One region of the Streptomyces sp. NPDC056222 genome, then DNA from elsewhere that is predicted to be linked to it. Evidence: riboswitches for the same ligand, from Rfam matches in the RefSeq annotation. Region 1 holds a riboswitch; the other holds the start of a gene.
What was found. A riboswitch is a leader RNA that binds a small molecule or an ion and turns the genes downstream of it on or off. The one in region 1 is predicted to bind ZMP and ZTP.

Region 1 (6,908 bases):
TCCCCGGCGCCGACCAGTGGAACTCGCTCCACGAGCGGCTCGTCGACGCCTGGAAGCGCCAGGCGAAGCTGCTGCCGCCCGGGCCCCTGCACTTCGTCCACTCCGACGGGGACGAACTCGGCGAGGACCTGATGACCGTCGCGTATCTGCGCGAGACGGCCCAGCAGGCCGGGCTCGACACGCAGGCGCTGTCGGTCGAACAGATCGGCTGGGACCGGCTCTCGGGGCGGTTCGTGGACGACCGGCTCCGCTTCATCCGCAGCTGCTTCAAGCTCTACCCGTGGGAGTGGCTGACCACCGACCGCTTCGGCCCGTACGTCCTGGACACCCTCGACAACGGCGGCGGTACGGGCACGACCTGCTGGATCGAACCCGCCTGGAAGATGCTGCTCTCCAACAAGGCGCTGCTCGCGATCCTCTGGGAGCTCTACCCGGACCACCCGAATCTGCTGCCGGCCTACCTCGACGGCCCCCGCGAACTGGCCGCGACCGGCGGCTACGTCGCCAAGCCGCTGCTCGGCCGCGAGGGCGCGGGCGTCACCGTCCACGAGCAGGGCTCCCCGGCCGTGCTGCGCGAGGAGCCCTGCTGCTACCAGGAGTTGGCCCCACTGCCCGACTTCGACGGGAACCGTGTCGTGCTCGGCGCGTGGGTCGTCGAGGACGAGGCGGCGGGGCTCGGGATCCGCGAGTCCGCGGGCCTGATCACGGACGAGTACGCCCGCTTCCTGCCGCACGTCATCCTCTGAGCGCTCCGCCGACGACGGGCCCGCTCCGCCGACGATGGGCCCGCCCCGCCGACGATGGCGCCCGCGCCGCCGGGGCGGGCGCCGTGTCACTCCGAGAGCACCGCCCGCAGCTGCTCCAGACCCCAGTCCAGATCCTCCTTGCTGATGACCAGCGGCGGCGCGATCCGGATCGTCGAACCGTGCGTGTCCTTCACCAGCACGCCCCGGTCCATCAGCTTCTCCGAGATCTCCCGGCCCGTGCCCCGGGACGGCACGATGTCCACACCGGCCCACAGCCCGCGCCCGCGCACCGCCTCGACGGCGCCCCCGCCCACGAGCAGCCCCAGCTCGGCGTGGAGATGCTCGCCCAGCTCGGCCGCCCGCTGCTGGTACTCCCCGCTCCGCAGCATCGCGATCACCTCCAGCGCCACCGCGCACGCCAGCGGATTCCCGCCGAACGTCGACCCGTGCTCGCCGGGCCGGAACACCCCGAGCACAGCACGGTCCGCGACCACCGCCGAGACCGGGACGACACCGCCGCCCAGCGCCTTGCCCAGGACGTACACGTCCGGCACCACGCCCTCGTGCTCGCAGGCGAACGTCCGCCCGGTCCGGCCGAGGCCCGACTGGATCTCGTCCGCGATGAACAGCACGTTCCGCTCACGGGTCAACTCCCGCACCCCGCGCAGATATCCGGCGGGCGGCACCAGGACCCCCGCCTCGCCCTGGATCGGCTCCAGGAGCACCGCCACGGTGTGCGCGGTGACCGCACGCTCCATCGCCGTCAGATCGCCGTACGGAACGATCTCGAAACCCGGGGTGTACGGGCCGTAGTGGTCACGGGCCTCGTGGTCCGTGGAGAAGCTCACGATCGTCGTCGTCCGGCCATGGAAGTTGTTCGCCGCGACCACGATCTTCGCGTGCCCGTCCGGCACGCCCTTGACCTCGTACCCCCACTTCCGCGCGGTCTTCACCGCCGTCTCGATGGCCTCCGCGCCGGTGTTCATCGGCAGGACCATCTCCTTGCCGCACAGCTCCGCGAGCTGCGTACAGAACTCCGCGAACCGGTCGTGGTGGAACGCTCTCGACGTGAGCGTCACCCGCTCCAGCTGCGCCCGCGCGGCATCGATCAGCCGCCGGTTGCCGTGCCCGAAGTTGAGTGCCGAGTACCCGGCGAGCATGTCGAGGTAGCGGCGGCCCTCGACGTCGGTCATCCATGCCCCGTCCGCCGAGGCGACGACGATGGGCAGGGGGTGGTAGTTGTGAGCGCTGTGCGCCTCCGCGGAAGCGATCGCGTCTTGCGTTCTCGACACGGGATCTCCGTTCGTCCTGCGGGCTGGGGCGGGTGTGGCCCCTTTTTCTATCGTCGCTCGGATGCCGGACGAAGAAACCTGGGTGACGGCGCGCCCGCTAGGCTGGAAACACGCACGGCGACTGGCGTACGGGGAAGCGACCCCGGGGGAGCCGTGCGCGGCAGACCACACGAGATGCCGCCCGCCTGGGCATCTTCGGGAAACCGAACCTCCCGTGTGGTGCCGCCCAGTCGATCTGAGCCGTACCCCGGGATCCGCCGAACGCCCGGAGGAACGCCATGAACGACACCACCCCGCACCCCGCCCTTGCCGCCACCGACCCCGAACTCGCCGCGCTCGTCGGCGCCGAGGAGCAGCTGCAGGCCGAGACCCTGCGACTGATCCCCAGCGAGAACTACGTCTCCCAGGCCGTCCTCGAAGCCTCCGGCACCGTCCTGCAGAACAAGTACAGCGAGGGCTACCCCGGCCGCCGGTACTACGAGGGCCAGCAGAACATCGACCAGGTCGAGACCCTCGCCATCGAGCGCGCCAAGGCCCTCTTCGGTGTCGACCACGCCAATGTGCAGCCCTACTCCGGCTCCCCGGCCAACCTCGCCGTCTACCTCGCCTTCGCCGAGCCCGGCGACACCGTGATGGGCATGGCCCTGCCGATGGGCGGCCACCTCACCCACGGCTGGGGCGTCTCCGCGACCGGCAAGTGGTTCCGGGGCGTGCAGTACGGCGTACGCCAGGACACCGGGCTCATCGACTTCGACCAGGTCCGCGAGCTCGCCCTCAAGGAGCGGCCCAAGGTGATCTTCTGCGGGGGCACCGCGCTGCCCCGCACGATCGACTTCGCCGCCTTCGGCGAGATCGCCCGCGAGTCCGGCGCCGTGCTCGTCGCCGACGTCGCCCACATCGCCGGCCTGATCGCGGGCGGCGCCCACCCCTCCCCGGTCCCGCACGTCGACGTCATCTCCACCACCACCCACAAGACCCTGCGCGGCCCCCGCGGCGCGATGCTGATGTCCCGCGAGGAGCACGCGAAGGCCCTCGACAAGGCCGTCTTCCCCGGCCTCCAGGGCGGCCCGCACAACCAGACCACCGCCGCCATCGCCGTCGCCCTGCGCGAGGCGGCCCAGCCCTCCTTCCGCGACTACGCCCACGCCGTCGTCGCCAACGCCAAGGCCCTCGCCGAGGCCCTGCTCGCCCGGGGCTTCGACCTCGTCTCCGGCGGCACCGACAACCACCTGATCCTGATGGACCTCACCCCCAAGGAGGTCCCGGGCAAGGTCGCCGCGAAGGCCCTCGACCGGGCCGGGATCGTCGTCAACTACAACACCGTCCCCTACGACCCCCGGAAGCCCTTCGACCCCTCCGGCGTCCGCATCGGCACCCCCTCCCTCACCTCCCGCGGTCTCGGTACGGAGCACATGGCCCAGGTCGCCGACTGGATCGACCGGGGCGTCGCGGCGGCGGGCTCGGGTGACGAGGACGCGCTCCTCACGATCCGCGCCGAGGTCGCGGCCCTGATGGCATCCTTCCCCGCACCGGGCCTCCCGGTCTGATCCCGCACGGCCTGGCCCCGGACGGGCCGGACCGACGCGAGCCGGTCCGTGGCGGTCCGGGGGTCCGGTCGGGGCGATCCGGCCTGAGCCAGGCGGTCTGGCCCGTGGGGGGCCGACGCGAGCCGGTCCGTGGCGGTCCGGCCGCTCAGCCCGCCGACTCGGCGATGCGGCGGGCCCTCTCCAGGGAGGGTTCGCCCTCGAGTCGCAGGGTCAGGGCTCCCGCGTTTCTCGTCCAGAGGAGCGTGGGGCCCGCCGTGCGTATCGACTGGGTCCACTCCTTCCCGCTCGCGTCCGTCATCGGGAACCGCAGCAGATGGGGCTCGGCGAACCAGTAGCCCTCCGCACCGTCCGGCAGATCGACCCACTCCGGATGCGTCTGGACCTGCTTGCCGAAGGCCATGGGGAGCCGCGCCGGGAACTCGTCGAGCCGGACCGTCCGGCCGCCGTCCTCCCGCCAGCACAGGGTGATCACCGCCCGCCCCGGCTCAGCCGAGCCGGTCACCGAGACCGCGTCGGGCGGGCCCAGCGCGCTCGGTATCAGCGGCGTGAAGCCGGCCCTGCGCCCGGCCTCCTCCAGCGACACCGGATCGGTGCACTCCGGCACCACCGAGCCCGGGCCGGGATGCGTCCCGGGGTCGTACCGCACCTCCACCCCGCCGAAGCCGAACCAGTCCGCCACCGTCGCCCGGACGGGCGGCGTGAGCACCAGCACCACCAGGACCCCGGAGAGGGCCGCGAGCAGCGTCTTCCACCGCCCGCGCAGCCACCCGAACCCCGGCCGGCCGAACCGCCGCCGTGGGGCCGCGGGCGCCGGCACCTGCTCCGCCAGGAGCTGAGCGAGCACCCGCTCGGCCATGGTCTCCCCGTCCACGTCCGGCACCCTCAGATGCCGTCCGAGGTCACGCAGCTCATCCGGGAGCCCCTCGTCCGTCATGCTCGTCACCTCCCTCCAATGCCAGACCGAGCTTCTTCAGCGCCCGGCTCAGCCGGGACTTCACCGTCCCCCGCGGCCAGCCCAGCGCCTCGGCCGTCTCCGCCTCGTCCAGCTCCAGCAGATACCGGTGGATCACCACCTGCCGGTGGTCCTCACCCAGCCCGTCCAGCGCCGCGAGCAGCTGCCGCCGCCGCTCGCCCTCCTCCACCGCCACCGCCGGGTCCGCCCCGTCCGGTATCAGCGGCTCGCCCGCGAGCAGCTCCGCCTCCCGCCCCGCGACGGCCCGCTGCCGACCCGCCGAGCGCACTGTGTTCCTCGTCTCATTGACCACGATCCGCAGCAGCCACGGCCGGAACGCGGCCCCGTCCTTGAACCGCCCCAGCGACCGATACGCCTTGAAGAAGGCCTGCTGCACCACGTCCTCGGCCTCCGCCCCCGCCCCGCACGCCACCGCCGCACGCAGCGCGACCGCCGTGTGCGCGCGGACCAGCGCCGCGTACGCCTCCGCCTCCCCGGCGCGTACCCGTGCGATCACCGCGGCCTCGGCTGTGTCTACGACGACCCGGCCCCCCTCCAGCGTCCTCACACCTTTGATACACCGGCAGAACGCGATCGGTTCCCAGTCCGGGATCGCCGCCGGCACCTGAGAGAATGGTGAGCATGGCCTCTGACGTTCCCCGTGTGCTCTCCGGAATCCAGCCCACCGCAGGCTCGTTCCACCTCGGCAACTACCTCGGCGCGGTCCGCCAGTGGGTTGCCCTGCAGGAGACTCACGACGCCTTCTACATGGTCGTCGACCTGCACGCGATCACGGTCCCGCAGGACCCCGCGGAGCTGCGCTCCAACACCCGGCTCGCCGCCGCACAGCTGCTTGCCGCCGGGCTCGACCCCGAGCGCTGCACGCTGTTCGTCCAGAGCCACGTCCCCGAGCACGCGCAGCTCGGCTGGATCATGAACTGCCTCACCGGTTTCGGCGAGGCCTCCCGCATGACCCAGTTCAAGGACAAGTCCGCCAAGCAGGGCGCGGACCGGGCCACCGTCGGTCTCTTCACGTACCCGATCCTGCAGGTCGCCGACATCCTCCTGTACCAGGCCAACCAGGTCCCGGTCGGCGAGGACCAGCGCCAGCACATCGAGCTGACCCGCGACCTCGCGGAGCGGTTCAACGGCCGCTTCGGCGAGACGTTCACGATCCCGGCGCCGTACATCCTCAAGGAGACGGCCAAGATCTACGACCTGCAGGACCCGGCGATCAAGATGAGCAAGTCGGCGTCCACGCCCAAGGGTCTGATCAACCTGCTCGACGAGCCGAAGATCACGGCGAAGAAGGTCAAGAGCGCGGTCACCGACACCGACACGGTCATCCGCTTCGACCCCGAGAACAAGGCCGGCGTCTCCAACCTGCTGACCATCATGTCCACGCTCACCGGGACCGGCATCGCCGATCTGGAGAAGAGCTACGAGGGCAAGATGTACGGCGCGCTGAAGACCGACCTGGCCGAGGTCATGGTGGACTTCGTCACGCCGTTCCGCACCCGTACGCAGGAATACCTGGACGACCCGGAGACGCTGGACCAGCTCCTGGCCAAGGGCGCGGAGAAGGCGCGTGCCGTCGCCGCGGAGACGCTGGCGCAGACGTACGAGAAGGTGGGCTTCCTGCCCGCCAAGCACTGAGTCCAAGGACCCTGGCCTCAAGGGTGGTGCAGGCCGCACACTGGCGGCTGCACCACCCATCGACCTGAGAAGACCGACGACGGAGGAGAACGACGTGGGGACCGTAACGCTCGGCGTTTCGATCGCGGTCCCGGAGCCCTACGGCAGCCTGCTCCAGGAGCTGCGCGCGGGCTTCGGGGATCCCGCCGCGCACGGCATCCCCACCCACGTCACCCTCGTCCCACCGACGGAGGTCGACGAGGAGCGGCTGCCCGCGATCCGGGCGCACCTCGCCGAGGTCGCGTCCGGCGTCCGCCCCTTCCCGGTCCGGCTGAGCGGCACCGGAACGTTCCGCCCGCTGTCACCGGTCGTGTACGTCATGCTCGCCGAGGGCGTCTCCGCCTGCTCCTGGCTCCAGGAGCGGGTCCGGGACGAGTCCGGGCCGCTCGTGCGCGAGCTGCAGTTCCCGTACCACCCGCACGTCACCGTCGCGCACGGCATCTCCGAGGAGGCGATGGACCGGGCGTACGAGGAGCTGACCGACTTCGAGGCGGCCTGGGCCTGCTCGTCCTTCGCGCTCTACGAGCAGGGGCCGGACGGGGTGTGGCGGAAGCTGCACACGTACGAGTTCGGCGGCTGCGGCACCGTCCCCGCGGTCCCCGCCCAGGGCACCCCGGTCGACACCCCGACCCCGGCCGCCGGCTGACCCCGGGGCCTCACACCGGCAGCCGCCGGA
Region 2 (6,908 bases), on a different contig from region 1:
CGAGGTCACCGACCTGCTCGGCCCGGCGGCACGGGCTCTCGCCGCGACGGGCGTCCAGATCCACTGGCCGCGCGACCTGGCCCACCGGCTCACGGTCCGCGCGGTGATCGGTCCGCCGGACGGCGATTCCGACGCGACGGACGCGCCGCACGCCACGAAGAGCACCGAAGCCGAGCATGCCCCCGCCGACGGTCCCGCCGACCACCGCTCCTCCGCGCTCCCCTCCTTCCTGTCCGCCGACGCGCTCCTCGCCTTCAACTGGCGCTTCGCGATCGGCGACCAGCAGCTCACCCGTGCCGAACTGGACCAGCTCGCCGAGGCCGGTCGCCCGGTGGTCCGGCTGCGGGACCAGTGGGTGCTGGTCGACCCGGCGGAGGTGCGCCGCGCACGCGCCTCGCACGACCGCAAGATCACTCCCGTGGACGCACTCGGCGCCGTCCTCACCGGAACGACGGAGGCCGACGGCCTACGGGTCGAGGTGCACGCGACCGGCTGGCTGGAGCAGCTGCGCGCCCGCCTCGCCGACCCCGAGGGCGGGCCGCAGGAGGTCGCCCAGCCCGCCGCACTCGCCGCGACGCTCCGCGACTACCAGCTGCGCGGCCTCAACTGGCTGCACCGGATGACCTCCCTCGGCCTCGGCGGCTGCCTCGCCGACGACATGGGCCTGGGCAAGACGATCACGCTGATCGCGCTCCATCTGCACCGGCAGAGCGAGCCCGCCGCAGCGGGTCCCACCCTCGTCGTCTGTCCGACCTCGCTGATGGGCAACTGGCAGCGGGAGATCGAGAAGTTCGCGCCCGGCACGCCCGTGCGCCGCTTCCACGGTCCGGCCCGGAGTCTGGAGGGCCTGGCCGACGGCGAGTTCGTCCTCACCACGTACGGCACCATGCGGCTGGACACCGAGCCACTGGCCGGACGGCCGTGGGGCATGGTCGTCGCGGACGAGGCCCAGCACGTCAAGAACCCGTACTCGGCCACCGCCAAGCAGCTGCGCACCATCGGAGCGAAGGCCCGCGTCGCGTTGTCCGGCACTCCTGTCGAGAACAACCTCTCCGAGCTGTGGGCGATCCTCGACTGGACGACACCCGGCCTCCTCGGTCGGCTCGGCACCTTCCGCTCCCGCTACGCCTCGGCCGTCGAAGGCGGTGAGGACCCGGCCGCCGCCGAGCGGCTCGCCGCGCTGGTCCGCCCCTTCCTGCTGCGCCGCCGGAAGTCGGACCCCGGCATCGCGCCCGAACTGCCGCCGAAGACCGAGACCGACCGGGCGGTCTCCCTGACGAAGGAACAGGCGGGGCTCTACGAAGCGGTGGTGCGGGAGACGCTCGCGGCCATCGCCGAAGCCGACGGCATGGAGCGGCGCGGGCTGGTGGTGAAGCTGCTGACCGGGCTCAAGCAGATCTGCAACCATCCCGCGCAGTATCTGAAGGAGGAACGGCCGCGCATCGACGGCCGTTCGGGAAAGCTGGAGCTCCTCGACGAGCTGCTCGACACGATCCTCGCCGAGGACGCGAGCGTCCTGGTCTTCACCCAGTACGTACAGATGGCGCGGCTGCTCGAACAGCATCTGGCGGCGCGGGGCGTACGGACGCAGTTCCTGCACGGCGGCACTCCCGTCGCCGAGCGCGAGGCGATGGTCGCGCGCTTCCAGGACGGCGAGGTCCCCGTCTTCCTGCTGTCGTTGAAGGCGGCGGGCACGGGACTCAACCTGACCCGGGCCGGGCATGTCGTGCACTTCGACCGCTGGTGGAATCCGGCCGTGGAGGCGCAGGCCACCGACCGTGCGTACCGCATCGGGCAGACCCAGCCGGTGCAGGTCCACCGGCTGATCGCCGAGGGCACGATCGAGGACCGGATCGCGGACATGCTGCTGCGCAAGCGGGTGCTGGCCGACTCGGTGCTCGGCGCGGGCGAGGCGGCGCTGACCGAACTGACCGATGCCGAGCTGGCTGATCTGGTCCAGCTGCGAGGGGACGGACGATGAGCGGGTACGCACACGACGACGAGCGGACGTTCGCGGCACTGCCGCCGGCCCGCGGTTCCGGTTTCGCCCGCACGTGGTGGGGCCGGGCCTGGCTCAAGGCGCTCGAGGACACGGCGCTCGACGGCCGGCAGCTGAAGAAGGGGCGCAAGCACGCCCGTGAGGGCGCGGTGGGCGCGGTCGCGGTGCGGCCGGGACGGATCACGGCGGTCGTACGGGACGACGACGGCTCCTCGTACCGCAGCGATGTCCTGCTGCAGGAGCTGTCGGCGGACGAGTGGGACCGGCTGCTCGACCTCGCGGTGGAGAGCGCGGGGCACATCGCGGCTCTGCTCGACCACGAGATGCCGCCGCATCTGGTGGAGGACGCTGCGGCGGCCGGGCTCGAACTGCTGCCGGGCATCGGCGATCTGGACCCGCAGTGCGGCTGTGAGGCGTGGGACCACTGCCCGCACACGGCGGCCCTCTGCTACCAGATGGCGCGGCTGCTCGACGAGGACCCGTTCGTGCTGCTGCTGATGCGGGGGCGCGGTGAGCGGGCGCTCCTGGACGAACTGCAGGAGCGCAGCGCGGCGCGGGCGGCTCCGGCCGCCGGCGACTCCGCCGAGGAGGAGGTGGAGGCCGGAGGCGTCCCGGCCGCGGAGGCGTTCGCCGCGCGGGACATCCTGCCGCCGCTGCCGGCCCCGCCGACGCTGCTGTCGGCGCCGGGCGTGCCGCCGTCCCTGGACACGGAGACGGACCCGGCGCCCGGTGTCGACCCGTCGGCGCTGGAGTTCCTGGCGGCGGACGCGGCCGGGCGCGCGCATCGGCTGCTTGCCGATGCGCTCGCCCCGGGTCATGAACGGACCGCGATGGAACCCTCCCTGACGGTCGGGCAGGACGCGGTACGGCTGGCGGCCGCCGGGTCCGTCCCTTCGGGGATCGCGGCGCGGCTCGCGACCGGGTCAGGGCGACGGCGGGCGGAGCTGGACCTGGCCACGCGCGCGTGGCGGTACGGGGGCGCGGCCGCCCTGTCCGTACTGGAGGAGGAGTGGACGCCGGACGCCGAGGCGCTGGCACGGGCGAGGACGCTGCTCGCGGAGGCCTGGGAGGACGCCGACCGGCCGGTGTTGAGGCCGGCGGGGGCGGCGCGCTGGACGGTGGTCGGTGCCGAGGCGCAGCTGCGGCTCGGCGAGGACGGACGCTGGTGGCCCTACCGCAAGGAGCGTGGCCACTGGGTCCCGGCCGGTCCCGCGGACCCGGACCCGGCCGCCGCGCTCGCGGCTGCGGCGGCGGGAGAGGACTGAGGCGTCACCGTCACCATCACTGTCACTGTCACTGAAGTGGCGCGGTGAGCTTGCGAGCCGTGCCGCCCGTGGCGGAGTTCGGGGTGTGGGCGGCGAGGCTGCAGGCCACCGCGTCGGAGCCGAGGAGGTAGCTGCTGCGGTACGGGTACTGGACGAAGGTGATCCAGCGTGTGCCGTACGGCTGCTCCGCGGCCTCGCGGCGCAACGGCTCTCGGCAGAGAGCCGCTGCACTGTCGCGTATGTCCCGGTCGGCGGCGTGGTCACCGGACAGCCTCAGCTTGGCGACGAGTTGGGCGTCGTGCGGCTGCTCGCAGCCTCGCCGCACGACGGTGCCCGGCGCCTCGCGGTCGATGTCGAAGCACTCCCCCGGCGCGAGCTGCTCGTACGCAACGGGCGAGCTCGCGCCGGACGGGCCGGCGCTCGGCGAGCGTGGGGCGGACGGGCGTGCGGCGGACGAGCTGGGGCGGCGCGAGGGCCTGCGCGTAGTTGCCCCGCCCTGGGGTGCGAGCTCACGACTTGCGGCCTGCGCCGTCGCGGACCCCAGATCCCCCCGGTCCTCCGGGCCCGCCGAGAACCGGCCCGCGCCCCCGCCGTGACAGCTCACGGCCACGAGAGCCGCCACCAGGAGCAGGACGGGCACAAGGAGGTGCCGTAGCGGCGGCAGCAGGTCGACGGAGAGCCGGGACATGGTGACCAGGTTCACTCACGAACCGTCAGCTTCCTTTGCCTGAAGGCAAGTTGCAGCACACCGCGTACAGAACGGTGACAAAGTCAGTTCACCCAGGGGTCGCGCGACACCCCACCCTCGTGCTAGAGGCCGAGCTGGCGCTCCGCCCCTTCGACGGTCTGCGCGAGGAGCACGGCGATGGTCATCGGGCCCACGCCACCGGGTACGGGCGTGATGAGCGAGGCTCGCTCGGCGGCGGTCTCGAAGTCGACGTCGCCGATGTTGCCGGGGTTGTAGCCCGCGTCGATCACGACCGCGCCGGGCTTGATGTCCTCACCCTTGATGAAGCGGGGCTTGCCCACGGCGGCCACGAGGATGTCGGCCTCGCGGACGATCGAGGAGAGCTCGGTGGTGCGCGAGTGGCAGTACGTGACGGTGGCATCGCGGCCGAGCAGCAGCAGACCGGCCGGCTTGCCGAGAATCGCGGAGCGGCCGACGACGACGGCCCGCTTGCCGCTCAGCTCGACGTCGTACGCGTCCAGCAGGCGCATGATGCCGCCGGGCGTGCAGGAGACGAAGCCCGGGAGGCCGAAGCCCATCGCGGCGAAGGAGGCCATGGTGACACCGTCGACGTCCTTCTCCGGCGCGATCGCCTCGAAGGCGGCGCGCTCGTCGATGTGCGGTCCGACCGGGTGCTGAAGCAGGATGCCGTGGACCTCGGGGTCGTCGGAGAGCGCGGTGATCGCGGCCACGAGTTCCTCGGTCGTCGTCGAGGCGGGCAGCTCCACGTGCTTGGAGCGGATTCCGGCCTTCGCGCACCGGTTCTGCTTCATCTTCACGTACGTGACGGAGGCGGGGTCCTCGCCCACGAGCACCGTGGCGAGACAGGGCGTGACGCCGGTGCGGCGGGTGATCTCGGCGGCGCGCGCGGCGGTCTCCTCGACCGTGCGGCGAGCGAGCGCGGTGCCGTCCATGAGGGAAGCGGTGCTGGTGGACATGGGCCACTCCTGGGCGTCGTCGATGACAGGTGATCGCCCAGGCGCACGGCAGCGACGGATCCGCGCGGGTGCGTGGAGTCCGCGGGGCCGCTCCCCGGTGGTGATCCACCTCAAGCGCCAGTCACGGCCCGAGCCCCACTCTACGTGAGGGCCTGGTGGCGATGTCAGGACAGGGGGCGTATGCCGCGGTGTCCGGACGCTTGTGGGCGGCTCCCGCGCGCACGACGATGGCCACGAAGGGAACGGTGGACCTCGACGTGGAGGCCGAGTTGAGCGATGCGTGGGTGGCGTCCGAGCCGGACGCCGGAGCGCTGAAGCGGGCGCACGAGGCGTTCACCAGCGGCGGCCGGGTGCAGCTCCCTCCGGTACGGCCGCTGGTCGCCGACTCCTGGCGGCGCTCGGCGCGGGCCAGAGTGAGCCCGGACGGCGCGGCCTGTGTGGAGCTGGCCGACGAGGAGCTCGCCGGGCATCGGGAGGAGCATCCGCTGTCCGCCGCGATGCCGGTGATCCGCGAGCTGATGGGCGCGTACGCGACGGACGGGGAGCATCTGCTCGCGGTCTGCGACGCATCAGGCCGGATGCTGTGGGTGGAGGGTCATCCCGGGACGCTGCGCCGGGCCTGCGCGATGAACTTCGTCGCCGGGGCGCGCTGGTCGGAGTCGGTGGCGGGGACGAACGCGCCGGGGACCGCGATCGCCGTGGACCGGCCGGTGCAGGTCTTCAGCGCCGAGCACTTCCGTCGGCCGGTGCAGGCGTGGACGTGCGCCGCCGCTCCCGTACACGATCCGCGGACCGGACGGCTGCTCGGCGCGGTCGACATCACGGGCGGGGACCGGCTCGCCCATCCGCACAGTCTGGCGTTCGTACAGGCGGTGGCGCGGGCAGCCGAGTCCCAGCTGGCCCTGCTCGCTCCCGCGTCGGACGCGGACCGGGTGCGGCTGACCGCGCTGGGCCGGGACGAGGCGCTGCTGAGCGTCGGCGGCCGCCGGCTGCGGCTGAGCCGGCGGCACAGCGAGATCCTGGTCGTCCTCGCGTATCGCCCCGACGGGGTGAACGGCGACGAACTCCTGACGCTCCTGTACGAAGACGAGTCGGTCACCCCGGTCACGCTGCGGGCGGAACTGTCCCGGCTGCGGGGGCTGCTCGGCGGGGAGCTGTTGCGCTCCCGCCCGTACCGGCTCGACGCGGTGGTGGACGCGGACTTCGGCACCGTGGACCGGCGGCTCGGTTCGGGCGCGGTGTCGGCGGCGCTCGGCGAGTACGCGGGTCCGCTGCTGCCCGGTTCCCGCGCACCGGGGGTCGTACGGCTGCGCGAGCGGCTCGCGGACCGGCTGCGGGCGGCGCTCGTGGACCGCGGCGATCCGGGGCTGCTCGCGGACTGGACGTACAGCGCGTGGGGCGAGGACGACGTGGAGATGTGGCGGGCGCTGTCGGAGGTCGTACCGAGCTCCGGACTGGCGCCTGTGCTGGCCCGGCTGCGGGCGCTGGACGCGGAACTGTCGGCAGGCGCAACGGTGTTGCAACGTCGGACGGCGCACTCTCGGCGGTGAGCGCCGGTCAGGGACGGCCGGCGCGGTCCGAGGGAGGCCATGTCCATGACCCGTTACGCCGCACCCGGTACCGAGGGCGCGATCATGTCGTACCAGGCCCGCTACGACCACTGGATCGGCGGTGAGTACGTCGCCCCCGCCCGCGGGCAGTACTTCGAGAACCCGAGCCCGGTCGACGGCCGTTCCTTCACCGAGGTCGCCCGCGGCACGGCCGAGGACGTGGAGCGTGCTCTGGACGCGGCGCACGCGGCGGCCCCGGCATGGGGACGTACGGCCGCGTCCGAGCGGTCGAACATCCTCCTCCGGATCGCCGACCGGATGGAGGCGCACCTGGAGGAACTGGCGGTCGCGGAGAGCTGGGAGAACGGCAAGCCGGTCCGCGAGACCCTGGCCGCCGACATCCCGCTCGCGATCGACCACTTCCGCTAC

Region 2: linked by a shared signal. The riboswitch ahead of ACFC0D_RS12870 (bifunctional 5,10-methylenetetrahydrofolate dehydrogenase/5,10-methenyltetrahydrofolate cyclohydrolase) and the one ahead of glyA (serine hydroxymethyltransferase) in region 1 are both predicted to bind ZMP and ZTP.

Annotation. Positions count from the first base shown of each region.
Region 1 covers NZ_JBHJTL010000031.1:38,599-45,506, reverse strand. The annotation lists gene ACFC0D_RS17080 (glutathionylspermidine synthase family protein) at 1-746, shown strand, start outside; gene rocD (ornithine--oxo-acid transaminase) at 833-2,038, opposite strand; ZMP/ZTP riboswitch at 2,146-2,236, shown strand; gene glyA (serine hydroxymethyltransferase) at 2,317-3,585, shown strand; gene ACFC0D_RS17065 (hypothetical protein) at 3,731-4,519, opposite strand; gene ACFC0D_RS17060 (RNA polymerase sigma factor) at 4,494-5,105, opposite strand; gene trpS (tryptophan--tRNA ligase) at 5,180-6,193, shown strand; gene ACFC0D_RS17050 (2'-5' RNA ligase family protein) at 6,288-6,878, shown strand; gene ACFC0D_RS17045 (decaprenylphospho-beta-D-erythro-pentofuranosid-2-ulose 2-reductase) at 6,889-6,908, opposite strand, start outside.
Region 2 covers NZ_JBHJTL010000020.1:85,872-92,779, forward strand. The annotation lists gene ACFC0D_RS12855 (DEAD/DEAH box helicase) at 1-1,981, shown strand, start outside; gene ACFC0D_RS12860 (SWF or SNF family helicase) at 1,978-3,264, shown strand; gene ACFC0D_RS12865 (hypothetical protein) at 3,293-3,967, opposite strand; gene ACFC0D_RS12870 (bifunctional 5,10-methylenetetrahydrofolate dehydrogenase/5,10-methenyltetrahydrofolate cyclohydrolase) at 4,075-4,929, opposite strand; ZMP/ZTP riboswitch at 4,958-5,064, opposite strand; gene ACFC0D_RS12875 (GAF domain-containing protein) at 5,199-6,479, shown strand; gene ACFC0D_RS12880 (aldehyde dehydrogenase family protein) at 6,525-6,908, shown strand, end outside.